One region of the Pseudomonas sp. LBUM1656 genome, then DNA from elsewhere that is predicted to be linked to it. Evidence: predicted binding sites of a transcription regulator. Region 1 holds the regulator's gene; each other region holds the start of a gene.

Region 1 (5,005 bases):
GTCATCCCGCCACGGATCTGGTTGTTTGTGTTTGCCATCATTGCCCACAACATTCCTGAAGGCATGGCGGTCGGGGTTTCGGCCGGTGGCGGAATGCCGGATGCCGACAGCCTGGCCATGGGCATCGCGTTGCAGGATGTACCGGAAGGGCTGGTGATCGCGCTGGTGCTGGCAGGGGCGGGTATGTCGCGGGTCAAGGCGTTCCTGATCGGTGCGGCATCAGGGCTGGTCGAACCAGTCTTCGCGTTGTTGTGCGCGTGGTTGGTGAGCCTGGCCGAATTGCTGTTGCCGTTGGGATTGGCGCTGGCGGCGGGGGCGATGTTGCTGGTGGTCACCCATGAAGTCATCCCCGAGTCGCGACGCAATGGCCACGACAAGCTGGCGAGCCTTGGGTTGTTGATCGGGTTTTGTTTGATGATGGTGATGGATACGGCGTTGGCTTGAGACAAGATCAAAAGATCGCAGCCTCGTTTCACTCGACAGCTCCTACAGGCCTACGCGGATCCCTGTAGGAGCTGTCGAGTGAAACGAGGCTGCGATCTTTTGACTTTTATTCGCCTTCGCCAAAGTAGTCGTTGATCAAATCCACCAATGCCTGCAGCGCCTCATCAGCCTTTTCACCTTCGGTGCTCAGGTGAATCTTTGTGCCTTTGCCCGCCGCCAACATCATCATCGCCATGATGCTTTTGCCATCGACCGTGGATTCTGGCGTGCGTCCTACTCTGATCGTGCAGTCCTTGAACTCACCGGCAACACCGACGAATTTTGCCGAAGCGCGCGCATGCAGGCCCAGCTTGTTGATGATTTCGATTTCCAGAGCAGGCATCGCGATGTGAATCCTTTAGCTGAGGTCGCGGTGGCGAACCTGGACGTTCTTCAGGGATTGTTGCAGGACCTGGCCCAGACGTTCGGTCAGGTAGACGGAGCGGTGATGCCCGCCAGTGCAGCCAATGGCAACGGTGACATAGGCTCGGTTGCTGGCGGCAAAGCGCGGCAACCACTTGAGCAGGTACGTTGAGATGTCCTGGAACATCTCTTCGACATCCGGTTGCGCCGCCAGGTACTCGGCCACCGGTTGATCAAGCCCGGACTGCTCGCGCAATTCGGGCTTCCAGTAAGGGTTGGGCAGGCAGCGCACGTCGAACACCAGGTCGGCATCCACCGGCATGCCACGCTTGAACCCGAAAGATTCCACCAGGAACGCAGTACCGGCTTCAGGCTGGTTCAACAGGCGCAACTTGATGGTATCGCGCAGCTGATACAGGTTCAGGTTGGTGGTGTTGACCTTGAGATCGGCCAGGTCGGCGATAGGGCCCAGTAACTGGGTCTCGTCTTGAATCGCCTCGGCCAACGAACGGTGCGCAGTGCTCAGAGGGTGGCGTCGACGGGTTTCCGAAAAGCGTTTGAGCAACGTTTCTTCATCGGCGTCCAGATACAGCACATCGCATTTGATATGCCGACTGCGGACTTCTTCGAGTAATTCGGGAAACCGCGACAGGTGACTCGGCAGGTTGCGCGCGTCGATGGAGACGGCAACCAGCGGTTGTGCCAGTTCGGTATGAATCAGCGCGCGCTCGGCCAGCTCCGGCAGCAATCCGGCGGGCAGGTTGTCGATGCAGTAGTAGCCGTTGTCCTCGAGAACATCGAGTGCGGTACTTTTACCTGAGCCGGAACGGCCACTGACAATGATCAAGCGCATGATTAGTGACCGTTTTGCTCGTCCAGGACAACCTGATACAAGGCTTCATTGCTCGGGGCGCTGCGCAGTTTTTCGCGCACCTCCTTGCGATCGAGCATGCTAGCGATCTGGCGCAGTAGCTCCAGGTGCGCATCGGTGGCGGCTTGCGGGACCAGCAGAACGAATAACAGGTCAACCGGGGCGCCGTCGATGGCGTCGAAATCGATGGGTGCATCGAGGTGCATCAAGGCACTGATGGGTGAGGTGCAACCCTTGAGGCGACAGTGGGGGATGGCGATGCCGTTGCCAAAACCGGTAGAACCGAGTTTTTCACGGGCGACCAGGCTCTCGAAAACATCCTGCATGGCCAGATCCGGCACTTCGCGATGGATTAGGTTGGCAATTTGCTCGAGGGCTTTCTTTTTGCTGCCGCCCGGCACGTTCACGAGGGAACGGCCGGGGGTCAGGATGCTTTCAAGTCGGATCATGGGTTGGGAGTGTTAACGACCGGTCGCGCCCTGTAGGAGGCTCTGGGTCTTTTCCTTATGCTTTTTGAGTTGTTTATCGAGCTTGTCGGTCAATGCGTCGATCGCCGCGTACATATCAGTATGCTCCGCGTTGGCGACCACTTCATTGCCGGGAATATGCAGCGTGGCTTCGATTTTTTGCTTGAGCTTTTCGACCGTCATCGTGACCTGCACGTTGGTGATCTTGTCGAAATGCCTCTCTAATCGTTCGAGTTTTTCGCCGATGTAGGTGCGAAGAGGTTCGGTCACTTCCAGTTGGTGTCCACTGATGTTGACTTGCATACAGCTTCTCCTTCGTTGCCAGTGCATAAAGCGGCAGGCAGAAATGCCTGCCACTGGAACGCTGTGGCGTGGCTCTACATCAACCGCTTGCGTTCGCTCGAAGGCGCGATCCCGAGGGATTCGCGGTACTTGGCGACGGTGCGGCGAGCCACCTGAATGCCTTGTGCCTCCAGTAAACCAGCGATCTTGCTGTCACTCAACGGCTTTTTCTGATTTTCCGCGGCAACCAGTTTTTTGATGATCGCGCGAATCGCTGTGGACGAGCATTCACCGCCTTCGGAGGTGCTGACGTGGCTGGAGAAAAAGTATTTCAGTTCATATATGCCCCGAGGGGTATGCATGAATTTCTGCGTGGTCACCCGGGAAATCGTCGATTCGTGCATACCCACCGCTTCGGCGATGTCATGCAGCACCAGCGGTTTCATTGCTTCGTCGCCGTACTCCAGGAAGCCGCGCTGATGCTCGACGATCTGGGTGGCTACTTTCATCAGGGTTTCGTTGCGACTTTGCAGGCTTTTGATGAACCAGCGGGCTTCTTGCAACTGATTGCGCATGAAAGTGTTGTCGGCGCTGGTGTCGGCGCGGCGCACAAAGCCGGCGTACTGGGCGTTGACCCGCAGACGTGGCACGGATTCCTGGTTCAGCTCCACCAGCCAGCGCTCATTGTCCTTGCGCACGATCACGTCAGGAACAACGTACTCGGCTTCACTGGACTCGATCTGCGAACCCGGACGAGGGTTGAGGCTCTGCACCAGCTCGATCACCTGGCGCAGTTCATCTTCCTTGAGCTTCATGCGGCGCATCAGCTGGCTGTAGTCGCGGCCGCCTAGCAGGTCGATGTAATCAGTGACCAGACGCTTGGCTTCGGCCAGCCAAGGCGTCTTGGCGGGCAGTTGGCGCAGTTGCAGCAGCAGGCATTCGCCCAGGTTGCGGGCGCCAATGCCGGCAGGTTCGAATTGCTGGATGCGGTGCAGTACGGCTTCGATCTCGTCCAGCTCGATGTCCAGCTCCGGATCGAAGGCCTCGAGAATTTCTTCGAGGGTTTCGTCCAGGTAGCCCTGATTGTTGATGCAATCGATCAGGGTCACGGCGATCAGGCGATCGGTGTCGGACATCGGTGCAAGGTTCAGTTGCCACAGCAAATGGCTTTGCAGGCTTTCGCCGGCCGATGTGCGGGTGGTGAAGTCCCACTCGTCGTCATCGTTGCTCGGCAGGCTGCTGGCGCTGGTCTGGTAGACGTCTTCCCACGCGGTATCGACAGGCAGTTCGTTGGGAATGCGCTCGTTCCAGTCACCTTCCTCGAGGTTGTCCACCGTCGGGGCGGTTTCCTGGTAGGAGGGTTCCGAGACATCGGCGTTGGGGAGCTGTTCGGCTTTGTCGGCCAAGGGGTCGGCGTTATCGAAGTCGTCGCCTTCTTCCTGGCGTTCGAGCATCGGATTGGACTCCAGGGCCTCCTGGATTTCCTGTTGCAGGTCCAGGGTCGACAATTGGAGCAGGCGGATGGCCTGTTGCAGCTGCGGTGTCATCGTCAGCTGCTGGCCCATTCTCAAGACTAGCGATGGTTTCATGGCAGGGGCTTAACACCTTATTCGCCGGCGCACATGCGCCATCCACTACAGGGCGCCGGAGCGCCAAACATAAGCAAATTATATGCCCGAAACTGCAGCGTTTGCCTAGAGCGCTGTAACAATAAAAACTTTTAAAGTCTTATTGACGAGCTGCCCTTGCTGATAGCTGAACATCTTTGAGGCCAGCGTTTGCCTAGAGCGCTGTAACAATAAAAAAATGTTGATTTTTTATCGAGACAAACGCTCGGACAATCAGCCAGACACCTTGGTGCTTAAAGGCGGAACTCGTGGCCCAGATACACTTCCTTGACCAGTTCGTTGGCCAGGATGGTAGCGGAGTCACCTTCGGCGATCAGTTGGCCATCGTTGACGATGTAGGCGGTTTCGCAGATGTCCAGGGTTTCACGGACGTTGTGGTCCGTGATCAGCACGCCAATGCCTTTGGCCTTGAGGTGATAGATGATCTGTTTGATGTCGCCCACCGAAATCGGGTCCACACCGGCGAAAGGTTCGTCGAGCAGGATGAATTTCGGGTTGGTGGCCAGTGCACGTGCAATTTCCACGCGGCGGCGTTCACCACCGGACAGGCTCATGCCAAGGTTGTCGCGGATGTGACTGATGTGGAATTCCTGCAGCAGGCTTTCCAGCTCTTTGCGACGATCGGCCTTGTCGAGTTCCTTGCGGGTCTCGAGGATGGCCATGATGTTGTCGGCCACCGAGAGTTTGCGGAAGATCGACGCTTCTTGCGGAAGATAGCCGATACCGGCCTTTGCACGACCGTGCATAGGCTGGTGGCTGACGTCGAGGTCGTCGATCAATACGCGACCCTGATCGGCCTGCACCAGGCCAACGATCATGTAGAAACAGGTGGTCTTGCCGGCGCCGTTAGGACCCAGCAGGCCGACGATCTGACCGCTGTCGATGGACAGGCTGACGTCACGCACGACCTG
Region 2 (5,005 bases), 650 kb from region 1:
TACGGTGCAGACCGTGGTGACCCATCAGCTTCAGGATACGACCGGTACGCTTCTTGCCGTCGGCGTCGATAGCGACAACCGGAGTGTTCGGCTTGATGCGACCACGAGCGATACGGCCAACGCCGATAACACCCAGGAAGCTGTTGTAGTCCAGAGCGGAGATCTGCATCTGGAACGGACCTTCACGGTCGACTTTCGGCGCAGGTACGTTGTCGACGATCGACTGGTACAGCGGGGTCATGTCTTCAGCCATGTCGGTGTGTTCCAGACCGGCGATGCCGTTCAGGGCCGAGGCGTAGACGACTTTGAAGTCCAGCTGTTCTTCGGTAGCACCGAGGTTGTCGAACAGGTCGAAAATCTGGTCCAGAACCCAGTCCGGACGCGCGCCTGGACGGTCAACCTTGTTGATGACCACGATTGGACGCAGGCCGGCTTCGAAAGCCTTCTTGGTCACGAAACGGGTTTGCGGCATAGGGCCGTCTTGAGCGTCAACCAGCAGCAGAACGGAGTCAACCATCGACATTACGCGTTCAACTTCGCCGCCGAAGTCGGCGTGGCCCGGGGTGTCCACGATGTTGATGTGGAAGCCGTTCCAGTTGATGGCGGTGTTTTTCGCCAGAATGGTAATACCGCGCTCTTTCTCCTGGTCGTTGGAGTCCATCACGCGCTCGTCGTTGAGCTCGTTGCGCTCCAGGGTGCCGGATTGACGCAAGAGTTTGTCTACCAGGGTGGTTTTACCATGGTCAACGTGAGCAATGATGGCGATGTTGCGTAGATTTTCGATCACTTGTGTATCTCGATCAGAGGATTCGGTGTGCTGACAGGTCGTGGCAGCGATTAACAGTAGAGTCAGGCCTTGCCGTTACAGCTTGACGGCAGAGTCGGGGGGCCGGTGACGCAGGCCACAGGCATACAGCCCCGGGCTCTTAGCTCGGTCGATAAACGCGCACATTGGCATGCCCCTCACTGAGCAAATGGTGGGCATGCAGGCGACTCATCACGCCTTTGTCGCAATACAGCAGGTACTGGCGAGTAGGGTCCAGTTCCTTGAAACGAGCGTTCAATGCATAAAACGGCATCGTTTGTACCTCAATGCCATCGAGGCCCAGCGGGTCGTCTTCAGCGGCATCCGGATGACGGATGTCGATGACGATCTGACCAGCCAGCGCTTCGCTGACTTCTTCGATCTGCAAGTCCTGGCCCAATTCGTCGATCACGCGATCGATCGGCACCAGCTTGGCGTTCTCGAGCGCACGCTCAAGGACTGCCATGTCGAACTGTTGCTCTTCGTACTCCACGCGCGGACGCTTGGCGTGGGTCTTGGGGTTCACCGAGATGACCCCGCAGTATTCCGGCATGTGCTTGGCGAAGTCGGCAGTGCCGATTTCGTTGGCCAGGTCGATGATGTCCTGCTTGTGACTGGCGATCAGCGGACGCAAGACCAGCTTGTCGGTCACGCAGTCGATCACGGACAGGTTCGGCAGTGTCTGACTCGACACCTGGGAAATCGCCTCGCCGGTAACCAGCGCTTCGATGTCCAGCCGATCGGCAATACGGGAAGCAGCGCGCAACATCATACGCTTCAAAACTACGCCCATATGACTGTTATCGACTTTCCCGAGAATTTCTCCCAGTACTTCCTCGAATGGCACACTCACAAATAACACGCGTTGGGAGCTGCCGTACTTCTTCCAGATGAAGTGCGCGACTTCCATCACGCCCAGTTCATGGGCCCGTCCGCCCAGATTGAAGAAGCAGAAATGGCTCATCAGGCCGCGGCGCATGATCTGGTACGAGGCAACGGTCGAATCGAAGCCGCCGGACATCAGTACAAGCGTCTGTTCCAGGGCACCCAGCGGATATCCGCCGATGCTGTTGTGCTGGCTGTGGATCACGAACAACCGTTTGTCGCGAATTTCGATGCGGACTTCGATTTCCGGCTCTTTCAGCGAGATTCCGGCGGCGCCGCACTGACGACGCAGTTGGCTGCCGATGTATTTCTCGACGTCCATCGAACTGAATTCATGCTTGCCGGCCCGCTTGCAGCGCACCGAAAAGATCTTCCCGGCCAGCGCCTCGCCGAAGTGCTGCTTGCACTTGGCGACGATATCGTCGAAGTCGCCCAGCGGGTATTCGTCGACTTGCAGGAAATGCGCGATGCCCGGCATGCAGCTCAGGCGCTCGGTCATCTCCTTCAGGGCTTTGGGCTCGCTGACGCGGGTTTCCAGCTCGAGATTGTCCCACACACCGTTCACCACCACAGCCGGGTCCAGGTCGCGGAGCACGGTACGGATGTTTTTGGCCAACTGGCGGATGAAACGCATCCGTACCGGGCGGCTCTTGATGGTGATCTCGGGGAAGACTTTTACGATTAGTTTCATGAAAACAGCGCGCGCTGGGCCAGCCGAAAAAGGGGGGCGCGGATTATAGCGGAAATTGCTCAAGGTTTAACCAGTTAATGTGCAGAAGGTTTTGCACGCACCAAAACGGGTCATTTATTGATTTTAACGCTACATTGTAGGGCGAGATTTTCCGCTTACAGACGCTTTGTGCCTTTATAAGCGTGTTATTGGGGCAAAAAACCCATGGTGGGGCACTGGCATGCAATTTGCTCCCTTGTGAGGCAGGTTGCCTTGGCAGAGTATTCGCGCCGGCATCACCCACATTCTAAGGGCATCCACTACTAAGCCCGAAGCCACCCGGAGGACACTATGTCGAAGTCGGTTCAACTCATCAAAGATCATGACGTCAAGTGGATTGATCTGCGCTTCACGGACACCAAAGGCACTCAGCACCACGTGACCATGCCGGCTCGCGACGCGCTGGATGAAGCTTTCTTCGAAGAAGGCAAAATGTTCGACGGTTCCTCCATCGCTGGCTGGAAAGGCATCGAAGCTTCCGACATGATCCTGCTGCCGGACGACAGCACTGCCGTTCTCGACCCGTTCACCGAAGACCCAACGCTGATCATCGTGTGCGACGTCATCGAGCCGTCGACCATGCAAGGCTACGATCGCGACCCACGTGCGATCGCCAAGCGTGCCGAGGAATACCTGAAGTCGACCGGTATCGGCGATACCGTATTCGTTGGCCCGGAGCCTGAGTTCTTCATCTTCGACCAAGTGAAGTTCAAGTCCGACATCTCCGGCTCGATGTTCAAAATCTTCTCCGAACAGGGTTCCTGGATGTCCGACCAGGACATCGAAGGCGGCAACCATGGCCACCGTCCAGGTATCAAAGGCGGTTACTTCCCGGTTCCACCGTTCGACCACGACCACGAAATCCGTACCTCCATGTGCAACGCCATGGAAGAAATGGGCCTGGTCATCGAAGTTCACCACCACGAAGTGGCAACTGCTGGCCAGAACGAAATCGGTGTGAAGTTCAACACCCTGGTCGCCAAGGCTGACGAAGTTCAGACCCTGAAGTACTGCGTGCACAACGTAGCTGTTGCTTACGGCCGCACCGCGACCTTCATGCCTAAGCCTCTGTACGGCGATAACGGTTCGGGTATGCACGTTCACTTGTCCATCGCCAAAGATGGCAAGAACACCTTCGCTGGCGAAGGTTATGCCGGCCTGTCCGACACCGCCCTGTACTTCATCGGCGGCATCATCAAGCACGGTAAGGCCCTGAACGGCTTCACCAACCCGTCGACCAACTCTTATAAGCGTCTGGTCCCAGGTTTCGAAGCTCCGGTCATGCTGGCCTACTCGGCTCGCAACCGTTCCGCTTCGATCCGTATTCCTTACGTGTCCAGCCCTCGCGCTCGCCGTATCGAAGCCCGCTTCCCGGATCCGGCAGCCAACCCGTACCTGGCCTTCGCTGCCCTGGTAATGGCCGGCCTGGACGGTATCCAGAACAAGATCCACCCTGGCGACGCAGCTGACAAAAACCTGTACGACCTGCCGCCTGAAGAGGCGAAAGAGATCCCACAAGTTTGCGGCAGCCTGAAAGAAGCCCTGGAAGAGCTGGACAAAGGTCGTGCGTTCCTGACCAAAGGCGGCGTGTTCTCCGATGACTTCATCGACGCTTACATCGCCCTGAAAAGCGAAGAAGAAATCAAGGTACGCACCTTCGTACACCCACTGGAATATGAGCTGTACTACAGCTGCTGATCCGGTAGCGCCTGCGAAAGCGGCGTGACAAAAAAAGAGGCCTCCTTCGGGAGGTCTTTTTTATGCCCGCAATTTTATGACTGATAAAAATCCCCTGTGGGAGCGGGCTTGCTCGCGAATGCGGCGTGTCAGCCAACATCATTGCTGAATGACACACCGCATTCGCGAGCAAGCCCGCTCCCACAAGGGATTTTGTGGTGGGGATCTCGGTAAATCATGCCCGGATGTTTATGAATTGGGTCAATCACCACCCCCTGACCTATGCTGCACCCCAACGCTTTCGTTTCTGGTCGATTTTATGGGTCGTGGTTTTCTTTTGATGTTGCTGCTGATCGCCCTGCCCGCCGCAGCGCAGATCTATAAGTACACCGACGCCTCCGGCAACACCGCCTACAGCAATCAACCGCCTGATGGCGTCAAGGCGCTACCGGTCGAGTTGCCGCCGCTTAACAGCGTAGAGCGGCAGCCCCCTCCTGCCCCGCCTGCCGAAGCCACCAACAACGAACAGCCTCGCAGCGCCTACGAGGTGCTGGAGTTGACCGGTCTGCCCACCGACGAAGCCCTGCGCGCCAACAATGGCACGTTCACGGTCAGCGTCATGATCAAACCGCGCCTTCAGGCACCGCACCTGTTCAGATTACTGCTGGATGATCAACCCTACGGGCAGTCGAGCAACGTGCCGATCCTGCAACTGGTGAACATTGACCGTGGCGAACACAGCCTGGCGGTGCAGGTGATCGACGGCGAGAACATCGTCCAGCAAAGCCCGACGGTGACGCTCACCGTGCAGCGGGTGCACAAGCCATGAGGGCGTGGCTGCTGATTGCCTGCCTGATCGCGCTGCCGGTATCAGCCGAGGTCTTCACCTACGTCGACGCTCAGGGCAA
Region 3 (5,005 bases), 720 kb from region 1:
GGAAGAAACGGTCGAACCAGCCTGGCTGACTCGCATCGGCAAACGCACCGGTGCCCGAGTAGGTGATGCGTGCATCGGCGACGCGAGTCGACGACACGGTGTTGTCGGTGGCGATGTCATCGGCGCGCACCATGCCGGCAATCCGTACCAGCTCATCGCCGGTGTTGAGCGTCAGCCACTTCTCGCCGCGCACGGCGATGATGCCGTTGGGCAGCACGTCGGCGACGGTCACGGTGATCGAGCCGGTCAGGCTGTTGCTCTGGCCGGACTTGCTGTCCCCCTTGGTCGCACGGTCACCTTCGTAACCGACGTCCAGGCTCAGGCTACCGCTGCCCACCGGATCGCTGGTGCTCAGGCCACCGCCGAAAAACGAGCTCAGACCGATGTCGGTCTTGCTGTTCTTGCCGATTTGCGAGTTGGCGTTCTTGCTGGCCTGGGTGCGTTCGTTCAGGGTGATGGTGATGATGTCGCCGACCCGGAACGCCTTGCGGTCGCTGTACAGGTTCTGTTCGAAACCGGCCTGGTAGATCGAGCCGTTATTGGCGGCAGCCGGCAGCGGCGTACGCGGCAACACCGGGGCGTAGTAAGGGTCATTGGGCTTGGGCGGCGGAGCGACGCAGCCCGCGAGCACGACGACCCCACTCAGTGCCAGAACAGATACAAAGCGATTCATGACCCTACCTCACGGTGTTGCAGGCGGCCTCATGGCCGCCTCATAGACTGATTACAGATTCTGCGTTACGAACGAGAGCATCTGGTCGGCGGTGGAGATCACCTTGGAGTTCATCTCGTAGGCGCGCTGAGTGGTGATCATGTTGACCATCTCTTCAACGGTGCTGACGTTGGACGTTTCCAGGGTGTTCTGCAGCGTGGTACCGAAACCGTTCAGGCCCGGGGTGCCGATTTGCGGCGCACCGCTGGCAGCGGTTTCCAGGAACAGGTTGTTCCCCACAGCTTGCAGGCCGGCCGGGTTGATGAAGTCGGCGGTTTGCAGGTTGCCGATCACCTGGTTGGCCGGGTTACCCGGAACGGTGATGGACACGGTGCCGTCGCGACCGACCGTGAAGGTCTGTGCGTCGTTCGGAATGACGATGGCCGGTTCCAGGGCGAAGCCGCTGGCGTTGACGATCTGACCGTTGGAGTCAAGGTGGAACGTGCCGTCACGGGTGTAGGACGTGGTGCCGTCCGGCTGCAGGATCTGGAAGAAACCGCGACCGTCGACGGCCAGGTCCAACGGCTGCTCGGTGGTTTGCAGGCTGCCGGCGGTGAAGTTTTTCTGGGTGCCGACGATGCGCACACCGGTACCCACTTGCAGACCGGACGGCAGTTCGCTGTCCTGGGTCGACTGGGCGCCTGGCTGGCGTTTGATCTGATAGAGCAAGTCCTGGAACTCGGCGCGGTCACGTTTGAAACCCGTGGTCGACACGTTGGCCAGGTTGTTGGAAATGGTCGTCAGGTTGGTGTCCTGGGCGGACAGACCTGTTTTGGCAACCCATAGAGCCGGAAGCATTCGATTCTCCTCGTGCGCCTGTTTTACGGCGCGACGTTCTGATAATTAGCTGATCTGCAAGACCCGAGCCATGGCCTGGTCATCGTCTTTTGCGGTGTTCATCATCTTGATGTGCAGCTCGAACTGCTTGGCCAGCGCCAGCACCGAGGTCATTTCTTCCACGGCGTTGACGTTGCTCGACTCAAGGAATCCGGACACCAGCTTGACGCCCGCATCGGCTTGCGCCGGCTTGCCGTCCTTGGTGTGGATCGAACCGTCCAGGCCCTTGGTCATGTTCTTCAGGTCAGGGTTGACCAGTTTGATGCGGTCGACTTCAGCCATCACGCGCGGGCCTTCGCCCATGGCACGGATGCTGATGGTGCCGTCTTCGCCGACTTCGATCTGCTGCTCGGGCGGCACGGCGATTGGTCCGCCATTGCCCATCACCGGCATACCGTTGCCGGCCCGCAGCACGCCCAGGGCGTCCACGTTCAGGCTGCCAGTGCGCACGTAGCTTTCAGCGCCGTCCGGGGTCTGCACGGCGATCCAGCCATTGCCTTGCACCGCAACGTCGAGGTCGCGACCGGTTTCAACCAGCGACCCTGGAGAGAAGTCGGTGGCCGGACGCTCGGTCATGGCAAACGCACGCGCCGGAAAGCTGTCACCAAACACCGGCATCGAACGGGCCTGTTCCAGGTCCTTCTGAAAACCGTTGGTGGAGATGTTTGCCAGGTTGTTGGCATGAGCCTTCTGCGCCAGTGCATTCTGGCTGGCGCCGGTCATTGCCACATAAAGGTACTTATCCACACTCTTTCCTCTGCATGCCGGACGTTTGCCGCCCACCGCTGTACTGCTGAGCGATAAGCAATTTGCAGACCAACTTTCTTTTGACGGCGCGAGGCCCGGCAAACAAAGGACTTGAGGGGTTTTGCGGGGATTGGGGAAATGTATCGGAGACGAAAAACCGGCGGTGTTATGCCGTTTGGTGGCAAGTGTCAGCCTCGTGAGCTCAACGAAACCCTTGTAGCAGCTGTCGAGCACCGCGAGGCAGCGTTCGGCGGCGAAGCCGTCGTAAAACCAGCCCCCGCGGTGTAGCAGCAAAACCTTGCACGCCGGGTTTGCGACGGCTGCGCCGCCGAACGCTGCCTCGCGGTGCTCGACAGCTGCTACAGGGACCTAGGTGTTGCCGGGGTCTTTGCCCACTTCGTACTCACGCAACTTGTTGGCAATGGTCGTGTGCGAAACCCCCAACCGCTTGCCCAGTTGCCGACTGCTCGGATGCTCGGAATACAGCCGCTCCAGCACCGCTTTCTCAAAGCGCCCGACGATCTCATCCAGACCACCCTCAAGCGAAAAATCGCCAAGCGGCTGACGCACGCCGTAGTCCGGCAAGCGAATGTGCTCGGCCTTCACGGTCCCGCCCTCGCACAGGGAAACTGCCTGGAACAGCACGTTCTCCAACTGCCGGACATTGCCCGGCCAATGGTAATGACTGAGCCGCTCCAGCGCCGCCGGCGCCAGTTTCGGCAGCGGGCAACCGATCTGCCGGCTGGCCTGATCGAGGAAGTGTTCTACCAGCGGCGTCAAACCGTCGAGGCATTCGCGTAGCGGCGGGATGTGCAGCGACAGCACGTTCAAGCGGTGATACAGATCCTGGCGAAACTCACCGCGCGCGCACAACTCGGACAAATCCACCTGCGTCGCGCAGATCACCCGCACATCCAGATAAACCTCTTCATCACTGCCTACACGGCGGAAGCAACCGTCCTGCAGGAAACGCAGCAATTTCACCTGCAACCGCGGGCTCATTTCCCCGACGCCATCGAGAAACAGCGTACCGCCCGCCGTCAGTTCCAGCAGCCCGAGCTTGCCTTCGGCCCGCGCCCCTTCGAAAGCACCGGGCCCGTAACCGAACAACTCAGTCTCGGCCATCGATTCCGGCAAGCCGGCGCAGTTGAGCGCCATCAAGGGTGACTGGCCGCGAGGGCTCGCCAGGTGACAGGCACGCGCCAGCAACTCTTTACCGGTGCCGGTTTCGCCTTCTATCAACAGCGGCGCATCCAGCGGCGCCATGCGCCTTGCTTCACGCACCACCGCTGCCATCACCTTGGAGCTTTGGAAAATGCTGTCGAACCCACGCAATTCCTGCTTGCGCACGTTATAGATGCGCTCACCGACCCGGTCAGCCCGGTGCAGCGTCAACACCGCGCCCGCCATGGCTTCGCTGTCGTCATGCTCCGACTGCAATGGCGCGATGTCGGCGAGAAACACATCGCCCTTGACCTTGACCCGCAGCCCGTTGATCCGCGACTTGTTGGCGCGCACCAGTTCCGGCAAGTCGAAATCCTCGGCATAACGGGACAGCGGAATGCCCGGCACCTCATCGACCCGCACACCCAGCAACTGCGCCGCCGCACGGTTGGCCGCGACGATTGAGCCGCCCATGTCGATCGACAGCACCGGAAACTCCAAAGCGCCGAGCAAGGCATTGAGCTCCATGTGCCGACGCTCGCTGGGCATCAGCCCTACACGCTTGACGCCAAACACCCCGGCAATCGATTCGAATTTCGGACGCAACGCCTGGAACTGAATGTTGATCAGGTTCGGGCAATGCAGGTAGATCGCGTTGCCATGCTCACCGCCGACCTCACCACGAGCGACGTTGATCCCGTACTCGACCAGCAAGTTGAGAATGTCGCGCAGGATGCCGATGCGGTTCTGGCAGTGGACTTTGATACGCATATAAAAGACCTGATAAACGATGATTGACCTGTGGGAGCCAGCCTGCTGGCGATGGCGTCGCATCAGGCGATATTGATGTCGAATGACAGACCGCTATCGCCAGCAGGCTGGCTCCCACAGGGTTAGCGCCCGATTTTTCTGATAGGGCACTGAGAAAGCCGTCAAGATTATGTGACAGTCAAAGCGCTTTTCAAACCCGAGAATCTCAGCAACTACACGGCGGCTGCCGATTCGTAACGAATACTTTACGTTTTTCGCGATTTTTTCCTACATAGAGCGCCGATCACCTACTGCAAGGCCGCAATCATTGGGGTATTCCTATGTCCATAGCAACACATAACAAGAACGAAATCCCCTAGCAGGAGAGCAGCATGAAGCAGACGCAATACGTGGCTCGCGAGCCCGATGCGCAAGGTTTTATCGACTACCCCGCTGAAGAACACGCGGTGTGGAACACGCTGATTACTCGCCAACTGAAAGTGATCGAAGGGCGTGCGTGCCAGGAGTACCTGGACGGTATCGAAAAACTCGGTCTGCCCCACGACCGCATTCCGCAACTGGGCGAGATCAACAAAGTCCTCGGTGAAACCACCGGTTGGCAAGTTGCCCGCGTCCCGGCGCTGATCCCCTTCCAGACCTTTTTCGAATTGCTGGCCAACAAGCAGTTCCCGGTGGCGACGTTTATTCGTACCCGCGAAGAGCTGGATTACCTGCAAGAGCCGGACATTTTCCACGAGATCTTTGGCCACTGCCCGCTGCTGACCAACCCTTGGT
Region 4 (5,005 bases), 1.3 Mb from region 1:
GGCCCGAATTGATGATCGCGCTTCGCACCCGGTCCTTGCTTTCCTTTACTGCCGCTTCGGGCAAACCGACCATGGTCAGTGATGGCAGGCCGTTGGCCAGGTGGACTTCGACGGTGACGGCGGGCGCATCCACGCCGATTTGGGCGCGGCTGTGGACGATGGAGAGAGACATGGTCGTTCCTTGAGCTGAAGAGCACCGCTTCCTGCGGGGTTTTTGAAGGGTAGTCGGGGAGGCCGATTTGAGCCTGGCTGGAAAGGAGAGAAACTTTCGCAGGATGTTGCGAGTACGGGGCGAAATAGTCACGTAGAACAAAAAAAACCGCCATTCAGGCGGTTTTTTTAAGAATTGGTATTTAGGTTCTTCCTCCGGCCAACCATCCGCCGGGCTCAAGTTCTTTGCCGCGCGCGATACCGACTTCAATAAAGCGTCGTTGATTAGCCGATAAATCACCAGCCAAGCGACGTGCTTCGGCGTGAAACTCAGCAAGCTGTAACAGCTTAGCCTTTCGCTTTTTGGGGCTCATGTACACCTCCTGCGATTCGTTTACCTGGATGTTATTGGTCGCTCAAGTAGATGACAAGGCGGTTGGTCTGGTCAAAGTCGAACCCGAGTTCTTGATAGTAAAAAACAACATTTGGATCAGGATCTTGGATTTCGATCTCTCTGCACTCCAGCATACGCGCATAGAATTCTGCGGCCAGTAGTGCGACTGGAGCTATCAAGCCACGAATCGGATGGGATTTGTCTGGATCCCCCTGCAAAAGTACTATTTTCAGACAGATAGCGCTTCGTCGCGGTGTTGCATAGCACAAGCCGCAAAGATTCTGCTCATACCAAATTGCCAAATCCAAACCCTTGGCATCTTTCCGCTTCCAGTCGGGGATGCGTTCCCACGGGTAGTTTGCTGCTCCTTCCCATAAATGACATTTCTCTATCGCTGCGGCAGTAATCGGCTCAATCCTGACAACTGATATGTCGATGTTTGAAGCGCGAGGCGCGATTTTTTTAATAAACGCCTTGTAGGTGAGCTTCCTTACATCCGATTTAATAGTTTGGTTACGGAGGTCCGTGCCTTTTCCTTTTCTTCTCATTATTGGTGTCTTTCGAAAATCAGAAAGAAAAGGTTAAAGGAGCAGGTGTGCATCGATAAATCAGGCGATGGAGCCGCTTTTTGTAGGACCGTGCCTAGATAGGTGAAGGACGTCAGTGAAAGCTCCCGGATGGTTTTACCAGATCAAGGTTGCTGCTTATGATCACGGATAAATGAAGCCATAGGAGGCGTAAATGAACCGGATTGGAATGCGGCCGATTCATCCAGGTGAAGTTCTCAGCGAGGAGTTTCTGAAGCCGCTGGGCATTACAAGCGCGGCTTTAGCTTGCTCGTTGGACGAGCCGGAGGCTGAATTGATCGACGTAGTAAAGCAGCAGAGCGATGTCAGTGCGGGTCTGGCAAAAAAGCTTTCCATTCTGTTGAACACCACGCCCGAATTTTGGCTGAATCTGCAATCGACCTACGATCTGCGAAGCGCCGAAATCGAGCGTGGATGAGCGCTTAAAGAGAATGCAACGCTCGCGAAGCTTTTTTCCACCATGGCACGTTGACCGGGCGCTGCGTCTGCTCTCCGCTCGGCAACAGTTGCGGAGCATCTTGCAACCGAATCCACGGCTGATTATTCCAGTGCAGCAAACTCAGCGACATCTCCGGCCAGTTCAACAGACTCAGGATCGGGCGTTCGCTTGTGGTCGGTTGTTGGGCATCTCTGAGGGCTGGCACTACGTCGTGGGTCAGCCATTCGCGCAGGCCCCGGTATTCGGGGCAGTAGTGGTAGACGAGCAGGGCGTAGACGCCGGATTCGCTGATCAGCAGGGTGTCTTCGATGTTGCCGTGGATGACGACTCGTGCGGATTGATGTTGATCGGGGTCGAGTTTCCGGACGGCGCGTTCGTCGAGGAAAAGGCGAAGCAGACGACCCAGATCTCGGGCGCTGAACCAAGGCTGGTTTTCGATCAAAAGCGCGTGGAGGTGGAGTTTATGGCGGGTGAAGACGTGGGGGATTAGATAAGAGTCATCGCTATTCATTGATACAGCTCCTTTTGCTAAAGGGGCTGCCGTCAATCGTCGCCAAACGATTGGGTGGCAGCTGTACGCGGGTTGGCGAACCGGAGCAAAAGGAACCCGGCAGACCCGAAGGTCTCCCACGCACAGCCGCCATGACTCGAGAGATGGTCGCCGTGCGCCTTAAGCTTCCAGGTCGCCAAACCCAGTGCTGAATATTCAGCTGAGAATGAGCTTAGGAACCTGGGCTTCGCTGCGCTATCGGACGGCGGTGGTGATCTTTGTAGGACGTTGCCGAGATTGTGGCGAGGCGGTAGATCAGAAGATTTGCAGCCTTCGGCAGGTCCTACAGGGTGGTCTATCCAGTGTGGGATGGCTGGAGACCGAGGTGACTCTAATCGCGAGCAGGCTCGCTCCCACAGGGGACCGCATTGTCAGATGGGTTACTCGGTGGGCGGATTCAGCTTCGCTTCCAGCTCCGCCACCTTCGCCTCAAGACTCTCCAACCGTGCACGGGTCCGTGCGAGGACAACCATCTGGCTATCAAACTCTTCCCGGCTCACTAGGTCCAGCTTGCTGAAACCACTCTGCAACAACGCCTTGAACTGGCTTTCGATTTCGCTTTTCGGCAACGGGGTTTCGCCGCTGAAGAGGCGGGAAGCGGTGCCGGTCAGGGCGTCGAGGAAGTCTTTGGGTGCGAGCATGGGAAATGTCCTGTCAACAATGGCGGGCAGTGTATCACGCAGTGTCTATAGTCAATTCCGACTGCAGGGATGCACGCTTTTCGCGCATGGAGACGGACGGCCGCGCACTGTTGTTGTGCGTATCCGTCGGGCCGTTTGCGTGAAGCGGCTGTCGGAAGCGTTCAAGGGATTGAATTCAGTGGGTTTTGGCGAGATGGCAAGCTTTCTGCTTAGTCGGTAGTGACCCATGCACTGATGCAGTCGCTGTGACGAATGCAGTGCGCCAAGCGGAACGGGGGAAGTGTTTCGTGCGGAGTGGTTAGCAGGCGTCGGACGGGCAATCAAAGGCCGACGATGCGTTACAAAGCCAGGCACTGCGCTTAGACTTGAGACGGGTTTGTTTTCCTGGGGCAAGTCCACCAATTCGGGAGAGAGTTTTCATGAAGCTAGTCACTGCCATCATCAAGCCGTTCAAGTTGGACGACGTGCGCGAGTCGCTGTCCGAGATCGGCGTGCAGGGCATTACCGTTACTGAAGTCAAAGGCTTCGGTCGGCAGAAGGGTCACACCGAGCTGTATCGCGGCGCGGAATACGTGGTCGATTTTCTGCCCAAGGTGAAGATCGATGTCGCCATTGACGACAAGGATCTGGACCGGGTTATCGAGGCGATAACCAAGGCCGCCAACACCGGCAAGATCGGTGACGGCAAGATCTTCGTGGTCAATCTGGAACAGGCGATTCGCATCCGTACCGGCGAAACCGATACCGACGCGATTTAAACGCCGCCACAAACCCAACGCCCCAGGAGAAAACAATATGACTCTGCGTAAATTCGCAGGGCTAGGAGCCCTGTTGTCCCTCGTAATGCCCAGCCTGGCTATGGCGGCAGACGAAGTGGCGGCCCCAGTCCTCAACTCCGGCGACACCGCCTGGATGATGACCTCGACAGCCCTCGTGCTGTTCATGACCATTCCCGGCCTCGCGCTGTTCTACGGCGGCATGGTTCGCTCCAAAAACATTCTTTCCGTGATGATGCAGTGCTTCGCCATTACCGGTCTGATCAGCATTCTGTGGGTCATTTATGGCTACAGCATCGCGTTCGACACCACCGGCATGGAGCAGGGCGTCGTCAACTTCAACTCGTTCTTCGGCGGCATGGGCAAGGCATTCCTCGCCGGTGTCACGCCTTCGAGCCTGACCGGTCCTGCGGCGCTGTTCCCTGAGGCGGTGTTCATCACCTTCCAGATGACCTTCGCCATCATCACCCCTGCGCTGATCGTCGGTGCCTTCGCCGAGCGGATGAAGTTCTCCGCCATGCTGATCTTCATGGGCGTGTGGTTCACTCTGGTTTACGCACCGATTGCGCACATGGTCTGGTCCGGCAACGGCGGCCTGATGTGGGACTGGGGCGTACTCGACTTCGCTGGCGGCACCGTGGTGCATATCAACGCCGGTGTGGCCGGTCTGGTGGCGTGCATCGTGCTCGGCAAGCGTAAAGGCTTCCCGACCACCCCGATGGCACCTCACAACCTCGGTTACACCCTGATGGGCGCCGCGATGCTGTGGGTGGGTTGGTTCGGTTTCAACGCCGGCTCCGCTGCTGCGGCCAACGGCACTGCCGGCATGGCGATGCTGGTGACCCAGATCGCAACCGCCGCCGCTGCATTGGGCTGGATGTTCGCTGAGTGGATCACCCACGGCAAACCCAGTGCACTGGGTATCGCTTCGGGTGTAGTGGCCGGTCTGGTCGCCATCACTCCGGCCGCTGGCACCGTGGGCCCGATGGGCGCTCTGGTCATTGGCCTGGCAGCGGGCGTGGTGTGCTTCTTCTGCGCCACCACCCTGAAGCGCAAACTCGGCTATGACGATTCCCTGGACGCCTTCGGTGTGCACGGTATCGGCGGTATCCTCGGCGCGATCCTGACCGGTGTGTTCGCCGCACCGTCCCTGGGTGGCTTCGGCACCGTCACTGACATCGCCGCTCAAGTCTGGATTCAGTGCAAAGGCGTGGGCTTCACGGTGATCTACACCGCGATCGTCACCTACATCATTCTCAAGGTCCTGGACGCTGTCATGGGTCTGCGTATCACGGAAGAAGAAGAGGCCGTCGGCATCGACCTGGCACTCCACAACGAACGCGGCTACAACTTGTAAGCACGCGCATAAAAAACTTGCCCGGCTTGCCGGGCATTTTTTTGTCTGGAGTTTGTCCGTGAAGGGACTGCTGAAAGGTTTTTTCGTACACGTTTAGTGGCGTTTACGACG

What was found. Region 1 encodes sigma-54, which starts transcription at its own class of promoters, with help from an activator protein. Its sites were predicted from a motif close to ANTGGCATNNANNTTGCTNT; they were not measured.
Positions count from the first base shown of each region.
Region 2: a site for sigma-54 is predicted at 2,596-2,615, ahead of glnA (glutamate--ammonia ligase). Genes of this name have one in related genera too.
Region 3: a site for sigma-54 is predicted at 2,351-2,370, ahead of ACA072_RS07655 (flagellar basal body rod protein FlgF). Genes of this name have one in related genera too.
Region 4: a site for sigma-54 is predicted at 2,954-2,973, ahead of glnK (P-II family nitrogen regulator). Genes of this name have one in related genera too.

Region 1 covers NZ_CP166800.1:1,007,867-1,012,871, forward strand. The annotation lists gene ACA072_RS04325 (ZIP family metal transporter) at 1-444, shown strand, start outside; gene ACA072_RS04330 (HPr family phosphocarrier protein) at 551-826, opposite strand; gene rapZ (RNase adapter RapZ) at 842-1,699, opposite strand; gene ptsN (PTS IIA-like nitrogen regulatory protein PtsN) at 1,702-2,166, opposite strand; gene hpf (ribosome hibernation-promoting factor, HPF/YfiA family) at 2,179-2,487, opposite strand; gene ACA072_RS04350 (RNA polymerase factor sigma-54) at 2,562-4,055, opposite strand; gene lptB (LPS export ABC transporter ATP-binding protein) at 4,328-5,005, opposite strand, start outside.
Region 2 covers NZ_CP166800.1:362,785-367,789, reverse strand. The annotation lists gene typA (translational GTPase TypA) at 1-787, opposite strand, end outside; gene thiI (tRNA uracil 4-sulfurtransferase ThiI) at 927-2,381, opposite strand; gene glnA (glutamate--ammonia ligase) at 2,712-4,118, shown strand; partial or broken gene ACA072_RS01710 (metal ABC transporter ATP-binding protein) at 4,215-4,304, shown strand; gene ACA072_RS01705 (DUF4124 domain-containing protein) at 4,417-4,926, shown strand; gene ACA072_RS01700 (DUF4124 domain-containing protein) at 4,923-5,005, shown strand, end outside.
Region 3 covers NZ_CP166800.1:1,727,350-1,732,354, reverse strand. The annotation lists gene flgH (flagellar basal body L-ring protein FlgH) at 1-673, opposite strand, end outside; gene flgG (flagellar basal-body rod protein FlgG) at 725-1,510, opposite strand; gene ACA072_RS07655 (flagellar basal body rod protein FlgF) at 1,556-2,296, opposite strand; gene ACA072_RS07650 (sigma-54-dependent transcriptional regulator) at 2,666-4,231, opposite strand; gene phhA (phenylalanine 4-monooxygenase) at 4,603-5,005, shown strand, end outside.
Region 4 covers NZ_CP166800.1:6,194,085-6,199,089, reverse strand. The annotation lists gene ACA072_RS28205 (YifB family Mg chelatase-like AAA ATPase) at 1-172, opposite strand, end outside; gene ACA072_RS28200 (hypothetical protein) at 354-524, opposite strand; gene ACA072_RS28195 (N-acetyltransferase) at 556-1,092, opposite strand; gene ACA072_RS28190 (HigA family addiction module antitoxin) at 1,286-1,549, shown strand; gene ACA072_RS28185 (BRO-N domain-containing protein) at 1,554-2,081, opposite strand; gene ACA072_RS28180 (accessory factor UbiK family protein) at 2,501-2,761, opposite strand; gene glnK (P-II family nitrogen regulator) at 3,181-3,519, shown strand; gene ACA072_RS28170 (ammonium transporter) at 3,557-4,894, shown strand.